2 regions of the Streptomyces sp. ATCC 21386 genome follow, and region 2 is predicted to be linked to the other one. Evidence: predicted binding sites of a transcription regulator. Region 2 holds the regulator's gene; the other holds the start of a gene.
The links. The regulator HspR, encoded in region 2, represses chaperone genes until heat shock. The targets are predictions, from matches to a motif close to TTGAGNNNNNNNNNCTCAA.
Positions count from the first base shown of each region.

Region 1 (4,973 bases), 3.1 Mb from region 2:
GCACAGCCGGCGGGGAGCCCGACCAACTGCTGCTGCCCTGGCCCAAGTGGCTGGGCACACCCACGGACTGGCAGCTCGCCTTCGCGCACGCCCTCACCCGCACGATGTCCGCCGCGATGGACATGGCCGGCGGCCGCCGGGAGTCCCTGGAGGACGAGCCGACCCGCATGCGGCCCTGGGAGAAGGCGCTGAGCTGGTTCATCTCCTCCTACCCGCTGCTCGGCGGCATCGCGGCCGGCATCCGGATCGTCGCCGACGTCGAACTCGCCCACGCCCACGGCATCTCCGTCGCGGCCGTCGACGCGGAGGCGGGCGAGATCTACCTCAACCCGCTCCGCCAGTTCGACGACGAGGAGTGGCGGTTCATCCTCGCCCACGAGATGCTGCACGCCGCCCTGCGTCACGGCGACCGCTGCGGCACCCGCGACCCGTTCCTGTTCAACATCGCCGCCGACTACGTCATCAACGACTGGCTGCGCGAGATGCAGGTCGGCACCATGCCCGAGGGGCTGCTGTACGACCCCGAACTGACCGGGCTGTCGGCCGAGGAGGTCTACGACCGGATCGTCGGCGACCTGCGCCGGATGCGCAGGCTCGCCACCCCGCGCGGCAAGGGCGTGGGCGACATCCTCGGCGGTCCGCTCGGCTCGCCGCGCGACTACGTGGACCTCGACGAGTTCTACCGCCGGGGCCTCGCCCGGGGCTTCGACCTGCACGAGCGGCAGGAACGCGGCCTGCTGCCCGCCGGTCTGGTCGAGGAGATCCGTGCCCTCAGCCATCCGCCCCTGCCCTGGGACGCACAACTCGCCCGCTGGTTCGACGAGTTCGTACCCAGCCCTCAGGCCGTACGCACCTACGCGCGCCCTTCGCGCCGTCAGTCCGCCACCCCCGACATCCCGCGCGCCGGACGGTACTTCCCGCCCGAGGAGATCGCCCGCTGCACCTTCGGTGTCGTCCTCGACACCTCCGGTTCCATGGACCGGACGCTGCTCGGCAAGGCGCTGGGCGCGATCGCCTCGTACGCGGCGGCCCGGGACGTACCGGCCGCCCGGGTCGTGTTCTGCGACGCCGCGCCGCACGACGCGGGATACCTGCCGGTCACCGAGATCGCCGGGCGGGTACGGGTACGCGGGCGCGGCGGTACGGAACTGCAGCCGGGCGTCGATCTGCTGCACCGCGCCGACGACTTCCCGCCGGGCGCGCCGGTCCTGGTCATCACGGACGGCTGGTGCGACGTGCTGCGGGTACGGCGGGAGCACGCGTATCTGATCCCCCAAGGTGCTCGCCTGCCGTTCACCGCGCGGGGGCCGGTGTTCAGGGTGAGATGAGCCTCGTACCCGCCGGAGTGTGATCGGATGGGGGCACGGAACCCCGGCGACGGGATCCCCGTGGCGGAGACCCCCGCAGCGGAATCCCCCGCGACGGGACTCCGGCATCGTGACTGACAGGAAAGGACTCATCGTGGCCACCACGCGCACCGCACACACCGTCTGGGAAGGCGAGCTGCTCAAGGGCACCGGCACCGTCACCTTCGACTCCTCCGGCATCGGTTCGCAGCCGGTGTCGTGGCCGTCGCGCGCGGAGCAGGCGAACGGCAAGACCAGCCCCGAGGAGCTGATCGCGGCCGCCCACTCCAGCTGCTTCTCCATGGCGCTCTCCCACGGCCTCACGGGCGCGGGCACCCCGCCCACCCGCCTGGAGACCAAGGCCGACGTGACGTTCCAGCCGGGCGAGGGCATCACCGGCATCCACCTCACCGTCCGCGGCGAGGTCCCCGGCCTCGACGCGGCCGGCTTCCAGGAGGCGGCCGAGGGCGCAAAGAAGAACTGCCCGGTCAGCCAGGCCCTGACCGGCACGACGATCACGCTGACGGCCGAGCTGGCCTGACCGTCTGCTTCGTGCGCCCCGTCTCCGCCCCATTGACAAGAGCCCACTCAAGTTTTGTGCTGGTGGTGGGAACACTTGGCGGACCTCGCGGATCCTTGCGGACTCCGCTGGAAGGGGACGGCGATGGGGCGTGCGGTCGGGATCGATCTCGGGACGACGAACTCGGTGGTGGCCCTGCTGGAGGGCGGTGAGCCGACCGTCGTCGTCAACGCGGAGGGACAGCGGACCACACCGTCGGTGGTGGCCTTCGCCAAGAACGCCGAGGTGCTCGTCGGCGAGATCGCCAAGCGGCAGGCCGTGACGAACGTGGAGCGCACGGCGCGCTCCGTCAAACGCCACATGGGCGACGCGAGTTGGCGGTTCCCCACGGAGGGCTCCGTGGACGGCACCCGCTACCGGGCCCAGGAACTGTCCGCGCGCGTGCTGCAGAAGCTGAAGCGGGACGCCGAGTCGTACCTCGGGGAGGACGTCACCGACGCCGTCATCACGGTGCCCGCGTACTTCGACGACGCGCAGCGGCAGGCGACGAAGGAAGCGGGGGAGATCGCGGGCCTGAAGGTCCTGCGGATCATCAACGAGCCCACGGCGGCGGCCCTCGCCTACGGCCTGGACCGGGGCGAGGAGCAGACCGTCCTCGTCTTCGACCTCGGCGGCGGCACCTTCGACGTCTCCCTCCTGGAGATCGGTGACGGGGTCATCGAGGTGAAGGCCACCAACGGCGACACCCGGCTCGGGGGCGACGACTGGGACCAGCGGGTCGTAGAGCATCTCGTCCAACGCTTCCGGGGGCAGCACGGCGTCGATCTCGGCCGCGACAAGATGGCGTTGCAGCGGCTGAGGGAGGGCGCCGAGCGGGCCAAGATCGAGCTGTCCAGCTCCTCCGAGACGTCGATCAACCTCCCGTACGTCACCGCCTCCGCCGAAGGCCCCCTCCACCTGGAGGAGACGCTGACGCGCGCCCAGTTCCAGGAGCTGACCGCCGACCTGCTCGACCGGTGCAGGACGCCGTTCCACCAGGCCGTCAAGGACGCGGGGGTGAAGCTCGCGGCGATCGACCACGTCATCCTCGTGGGCGGTTCGACGCGGATGCCCGCCGTGAGCGACCTGGTCCGGGAACTCACCGGCAAGGACCCGCACAAGGGGGTGAATCCCGACGAGGTGGTGGCGGTCGGCGCCGCGCTCCAGGCGGGCGTCATCCGGGGCGACGTGAAGGACGTCCTGCTCCTCGACGTCACCCCGCTGTCCCTGGGCATCGAGACCAAGGGCGGCATCATGACCAAGCTGATCGAGCGCAACACGACGATTCCCACACGCCGTTCGGAGATCTTCACGACGGCGGCCGACAACCAGCCCTCGGTCGGCATCCAGGTGTACCAGGGCGAGCGGGAGATCGCCGCGTACAACAAGAAGCTGGGCGTCTTCGACCTCACCGGGCTGCCGCCCGCGCCGCGGGGTGTCCCGCAGATCGAGGTGGCCTTCGACATCGACGCGAACGGCATCATGCATGTCTCGGCGAAGGACCTCGCCACCGGCCGTGAACAGAAGATGACGGTGACCGGCGGCTCCGCGCTCCCCAAGGACGACATCGACCGCATGATGCGGGAGGCCGAGCAGTACGCCGACGACGACCGCCGGCGCCGTGAGGCCGCCGAGACCCGCAACCACGCCGAGCAACTCGCCTACCAGACCGAGAAGTTCCTCCGCGAGAACGAGGAGCGCGTCCCCGCCGACAGCAGGGCCGAGGTGGAGTCCGCGGTGGCGGAGGTGAAGCGCCTCCTGGAGCACCCCGAGGACACCGCGTCCCTTCGCGCCGCAACCGACCACCTCTCCACCGTCAGCCAGCGCATGGGCCAGGCCATGTACGCGGCGGCCGCCGGCCGGGCCGAGACACCGCCCTCCGGCCCGGCCGGCCGGCGGAACGCGACCGAGGAAGAGGACACGACCGTGGTCGACGCGGAGATCGTGGACGAGGAGAAGGGGCCGAAGGGCGGGGCGGCGTAGGAAGGACCCGGCGGCGGCAGGAAGGCGCGGGAAGGCGGGCGGCCCCACGCTCCGGGTCGACGGGGGCGGCGGCCGCCCGCTCGCCGGGCACGGGCCGGGACCGCGGGGCCGTCCGTCTTCGCGGCGTCGCTTCACCCGCGTCCGCCGCGACGGCGGCCGGCGCTCCTGGCGGGTGGCGGCCGTGCCGACCCCGGCGTGCCCGGCGGAGGGGCGGGTGGCGCTCAGTATGTGTCGCGGTACCGCTTCAGGATGTCCCGCGTCGCCTCGGCGGAGGCGGCGTGTGCCGCCATGTGGTCGAGGACCTCGAGGTGGAGGGAGACCTCGCTGCGGGAGTCGAGGTAGAGGGCGCCGGTGAGGTACTCGCTGTAGACCATGTCGGGGAGTTCCGGTTCGGCGAAGCGGAAGAGGGAGAAGGGGGCGTAGGTGCCCGGGTGGGGGCCGCTGGCGAACTCGCAGACCTGGAGGCTCACATGGTCCTTCTCGGTGACGTCGAGAAGCCGGTCGATCTGGTCGCGCATCACGTGGGAGCGGATGCTCACCGGCCGCCTGAGAGCCGTCTCGTCCATGATCACCCACAGGTGCGGCGGATTCTCCTGGGTGAGGAGCTTCTGTCTCGCCATCCGTAGCGACACATGCCGTTCGATGCTCTCGGCACCGGTCTGCCCGACCGTCCCGGCCTCCATCACGGCCCGCGCGTATTCCTCGGTCTGCAGCATCCCCGGCACGAAGTGCGGCTCGTACTGCCGGATCAGCTGCGCCGCGCCCTCCAGGCTGACGTACACGCTGAACCAGTCGGGCAGCACATCGTGGAACCGCTGCCACCACCCCGGCTTGTTCGCCTCCTCGGCCAGCGTCACGAACGCGGCGACCTCGTGGTCGGCGACCCCGTACGTCGTCAGCAGCACCTGGACGTAGGGGATCTTGAGAGCGACGTCGGCGGTCTCCATGCGCCGTACCGTCGCCGGGGCGACCCGGAGGACGCGTGCCGCCTCCTCGCGCTTGAGCCCGGCGGCCTCCCGTAGTTCCTGGAGCCGTTTTCCGAGCACCACCTGGCCCACGGTGGGCGCGGCCCGCCGCTCACTCAC
Region 1 covers NZ_JAAVVL010000001.1:3,354,693-3,359,665, forward strand. Annotated here, with positions in the region: gene GWK25_RS14660 (hypothetical protein) at 1-1,328, shown strand, start outside; gene GWK25_RS14665 (OsmC family protein) at 1,462-1,887, shown strand; gene dnaK (molecular chaperone DnaK) at 2,011-3,888, shown strand; gene GWK25_RS14675 (helix-turn-helix transcriptional regulator) at 4,110-4,973, opposite strand.
Region 1: a site for HspR is predicted at 1,920-1,938, ahead of dnaK (molecular chaperone DnaK). Genes of this name have one in related genera too.

Region 2 (4,973 bases):
GAGCGGCCAGCACCACCGGGCCGGCGAATGCCAGGCGGCCGAATCGCCCCAGCCCCGATCCAGTCTCCACGCGCGTTCTCCCCCGAGTCGGCCCACATCTCCCGCGCGCGTACGCGCGACGAGACCCGACCCTAACCGATCATGGCCACGTCATCCGCAGCGGCCTTCAGCGCGCGCACGTCGGCCAACCCCGTACGAACGCTTTCGCAAGGAAACGGCGCGGCCACATTCGTGCCCGTGCGTGCCTACTCGCCGTTCCACAACTCGCTGCGTATGGCTCTCGCCTTCGCGGCGTGGCCGACGCTCCGACGTTGGCTTGCGCACCGCGCGGCGTCCTGCGCCTGGCACCGAAGGCCATTCGCTGCGGCACGGGCCCGGTGGGTGCCTCAGCCGGTGCGGGCCGCTCCGCCGGGCCACACCACGTCCATGGAACACCGTACGCGCCCGCTGTGGCGGCAGATCGCAGCGGAGATCATCCGGCGCATCGAGGGCGGCACGTACTCGCCGGGCAGCCGGGTGCCGTCCACGCTGGAGATCGCCCAGGAGTTCGGCGTTGTGAACGCGACGGCGGCAAAGGCCATGCGGCATGTGCGCGAGCAGGACTGGACACGCGGCGAAGTACCCCACACACCCCAAGCCACCCACGCGCCCCATCCACCCCGTACAACCATCCCCCCACCCCAAACGTCTGATCGTCACCGGCGGTGTAACCTCCGCCGGTGACGATCGCCCTCCCGCCCTGAAGGACCCCAGGACCCCATGACCTCAGTCAGACGCTCGACGACGGCCGCCGCGGCCGCCGTCGTCGTGCTCGCCACCGCCGGCGGTCTGCTCGTCTCGACCGCCACGACGGCGAACGCGGCCGTCACCTGCACCTCCCCCGTCTTCAAGCGGCAGCTCTTCGCCAACACCACCTTCTCCGGCACCCCGAAGAAGACGGACTGCGACAGCGCGATCGACCAGAACTGGGGCACCGGCGCACCCGCCACCGGACTGCCCGCCAACAACTTCGGCGTCCGCTGGACCGTGACCCGCGACTTCGGCTCCGGCGGCCCCTTCACCCTCTCCGCCACCGGCCTCGACGGCATCCGCGTCTACCTCGACCCCGGCACCACCGACGCCCGCAAGATCAACCTCTGGACGAACGGCTCGACGACCGTCTCCAAGACCGTCAACGTCACCATCCCCTCCGGCAAGCACACCCTCCGCGTCGACTACGTCAACTGGACCGGGTCCGCCAAGGTCAAGTTCGCCTACACGCCCCGCACCTCCGCCACCGTCGACACGGTCAAGCCGTTCGTCCCGACGGGGGCCGCGGTCGCGTACGACGAGGCCACCGGCAGGGCCAAGGTCACCTGGGCGAAGAACAAGGAGATGGACCTCGCCGGGTACAAGGTCTACCGGCGGCTCAAGGGCGCTTCGTTCGGCAGCACGCCGGTCGCGACGACCACCTCCACCTCGTACACCGACACCGGGCTGCCGAAGTCGGGCGCGGCGTACTACTACGAGGTCCGCGCCTACGACAAGGCGGGCAACACGTCGACGGGCACGGCCGATCAGCTGGTCACCACGGTGGACCGGATCCCGCCGACCGTCCGGGATCTGAAGGTCAGCGGTGAGTCCTCCCTCCACGGGGTGTCCCTCTGGTGGATGTCCGAAGGTGCCGAGACGAACCGGCTGCTGAGGGCCGCCTCGCCCGACGGACCGTTCGAGGAGGTCAAGGGCCCCTGGGGCAACTCGGCGACCGATGCCACCGCCCCGTACGGGGAGACCTCGTACTACAAGGTCGCGGTGTCGGACGCGGCGGGCAACACCGCGTACTCGTCGGTGGTGTCGATCGCCCGGCCGCTCGCGACGACGTACTTCTGGAAGACGGAGAACCGGCCGGAGGACGGCGGCGGCGTCGATCTGCGCTGGGACGTGTCGCCGTACGCGCCGACCGAGTTCCGCGTCCACCGCGAGGAGCGCCGCTTCGACGAGGCGACCGGGACCTTCGACGTCGTCGACTCCCGGGTGGTGCCCTGCGAACCGAAGCTCACCGACACCGCCTACGGCACCAAGTACACCTACACCTGCACCGACACCACGGTCGTGCCGAGCCCCGACGACGGGTTCTACGTGTACTGGGTGACGACCGTCGACGCGCTCGGCCGGGAGTCGGCCCCCTCGCAGACCATCTCCCACGGCTACGGCGACGGCACCGCCCCGCCGCTCGTCACCGGGTTCACGGCCACCGCCACCGAGTACGGCACGGTCCTGGACTGGGACGACAGCCCGGTCTCCGACCTCGCCGAGTACAACGTGTTCCGCCTCAGCACGGTGGACGACGGGACCGAGTACACGCATGTGGGCACGGTCGAGGCGGGCACCAGCCGGCTCGTCGACTCGGCGAACCTCCAGGACGGCGAGCACCACACGTACTTCGTGGACGCGGTGGACACCTCGGGCAACTCCACCTACACGTCGGCCGACAAGATGGTGTCCACGACCGTCACCGAGCTCGACCTGCGGCCCACCGTGGAGACCCCCGCGGACCGGCTGGTCGACGCGAGCGCCGGGAAGGCCGCCGGCGGGGCCGGCGTCGACCTCACCTGGAAGCTGTCAGGCGACTCCGACGGGACGGACATCACGGGCTACCGGGTGTACCGGTGGAACCCGGCCACCGCCGCCTACGAGCCCCTGACCGCCGACCCGGTCACCGGCACGTCGTACACCGACACCACGGCCGCCGCCGGCACCACCCACTTCTACTGGGTGACCGCCCTCCACACCGACGGCACCGAATCCGCCCCCGACGACGCCTGGGCGGCCCTGGCCCCCTGAGCACACCTACCAGGACACAGCAGGGGCCCGGAGGTTCAGCTGAACCTCCGGGCCCCTCTTCCTACTTGACGTACCGTCAGTCTGCCGACGGCTGCCGCCCCTTCGGCCGCCACACCACCAACGCGCTGCTCTGCTGCACTTCCTGGTACGGCACCAGATCGCGCCGGTACGACGCGTGGACCGCCGCCTCGCGCTGGCGCATGGCCGCGGCGGCGCCGTCGAGCGCGGCCTCCATCTCGGCCACCCGGGACTGGAGCGCGGCGACCTGGTTCTCCAGCTCGATGATGCGCTTGATGCCGGCCAGGTTGATGCCCTCGTCCTGCGACAACTGCTGGACGGTGCGCAGCAGTTCGATGTCACGGGCCGAGTAGCGACGGCCCCGCCCGGCGGTGCGGTCCGGGGAGACCAGGCCGAGACGGTCGTACTGGCGCAGGGTCTGCGGGTGCAGACCGGAGAGCTGGGCGGCCACCGAGATGACGTACACCGGTGTCTCTTCCGTCAGCTCATAAGGGTTCCTACGGCGGCCGTCCATCACATTCATGCTCCCTTCGCGGCCTGGAACAGCTCCGCTCGCGGGTCCTCGCCCGCGGTCGCCTCGCGATACGCCTCCAGCGCGTCACGAGCCTTCCCCGACAGGTCCTTCGGGACACTCACCTCGACCGTGATCAACAGGTCCCCGCGGGTGCCGTCCTTGCGGAAGGCGCCCTTGCCCCGGGCCCGCATCGTACGGCCGTTCGGGGTGCCCGGAGGCAGTTTCAGGGTGACCGGCGGACCGCCCAGGGTCGGGACCCGGACCTCTCCGCCGAGTGCCGCCTCGGGGTACGTCACCGGGACGGTCACCGTGAGGTTGTCGTCCTTGCGGCCGAACACCGGGTGCGGGTCGACGTGCACGACGACGTACAGGTCGCCCGCGGGGCCGCCCCGTTCACCGGGGGCGCCCTTGCCGCGCAGCCGGATCCGCTGGCCGTCGGAGACGCCCGCCGGGATCCGGACCTGCATGGTGCGGGAGGACTTGGCGCGGCCTGAGCCCTTGCAGATGTCGCAGGGGTGCTCGGCGATCAGGCCGCGGCCCTTGCAGTCCGGGCAGGGGTCGGTGAGCGAGAAACCGCCGCCCGAGCCCCGCGCGACCTGGCCGGTTCCGACGCACGTCGGGCACACCCGGGGGGTGCCGTTGGCATCGCCGGTGCCCGAACAGGCCTTGCAGGGCGACTGCGAGGACATGCGCAGCGGTACGGTCGCGCCCTCGATGGCCTCGGTGAAGCTCAGCGTGACCTCGGACTCGATGTCCTGGCCGCGCCGGGGCTGCACCCGGGTGGTGCCGGAGCTGCCCCGGTTGAACAGGCCGCCGAAGACGTCGCCGATGCCCCCGCCGAAGCCGCCCGCTCCCCCCGCCGCCCTGCGCGCCGCCTCCGAAGAGGTCGCCCAGGTCGAAGTTGAACGAGCCGCCGCCGGCGCCGGGTCCGGGGCGGAAGCCGCCGTTGCCGAAGAGGGTGCGGGCCTCGTCGTACTCCTTGCGCTTCTTGGGGTCACCGAGGATGTCGTTGGCCTCGGAGATCTCCTTGAAGCGCTCCTCGGCCTTGACGTTCCCCTTGTTGGCGTCCGGGTGGTACTCGCGGGCGAGCTTGCGGTACGCCTTCTTGATCTCGGCCTCGGTGGCGTCCTTGGGGACGCCGAGGACCTTGTAGTAGTCCTTCTCGATGAAGTCCTTGGTACTCATCCTCGACGTCCCTCCTTCCACTCACCCTGCATGCCGTGTCGGCCTGTGGCGTCAGCCCTCGTCCGGGCCACCGCTCTCCTTGTCGTCGGCCGCCTCGGCCTCCTCGGCCTTGGCGGTCTGCGCGCCGGGCTGCGGCTCGGCCACGGCCACCCGCGCGGGGCGGATGGTGCGCTCGCCGATGCGATACCCCGGCTGGAGAATCGCCACGCACGTCGTCTCGGTGACGTCGGGCGCGTAGCTGTGCATCAGGGCCTCGTGGATCGTCGGGTCGAAGGGCTCGCCCTCCTTGCCGAACTGCATGAGGCCCATCTTCGCGGCGACGGTCTCGAGCGACTCGGCGACGGACTTGAAGCCGCCGACGAGTTCGCCGTGCTCGCGCGCGCGGCCGATGTCGTCGAGTACGGGCAGGAGTTCGGTCAGGAGGTTCGCGATG
Region 2 covers NZ_JAAVVL010000001.1:278,098-283,070, reverse strand. Annotated here, with positions in the region: gene GWK25_RS01320 (hypothetical protein) at 1-70, opposite strand, end outside; gene GWK25_RS44660 (GntR family transcriptional regulator) at 142-723, shown strand; gene GWK25_RS01310 (PA14 domain-containing protein) at 760-2,823, shown strand; gene GWK25_RS01305 (heat shock protein transcriptional repressor HspR) at 2,900-3,355, opposite strand; partial or broken gene dnaJ (molecular chaperone DnaJ) at 3,361-4,540, opposite strand; gene grpE (nucleotide exchange factor GrpE) at 4,592-4,973, opposite strand, start outside.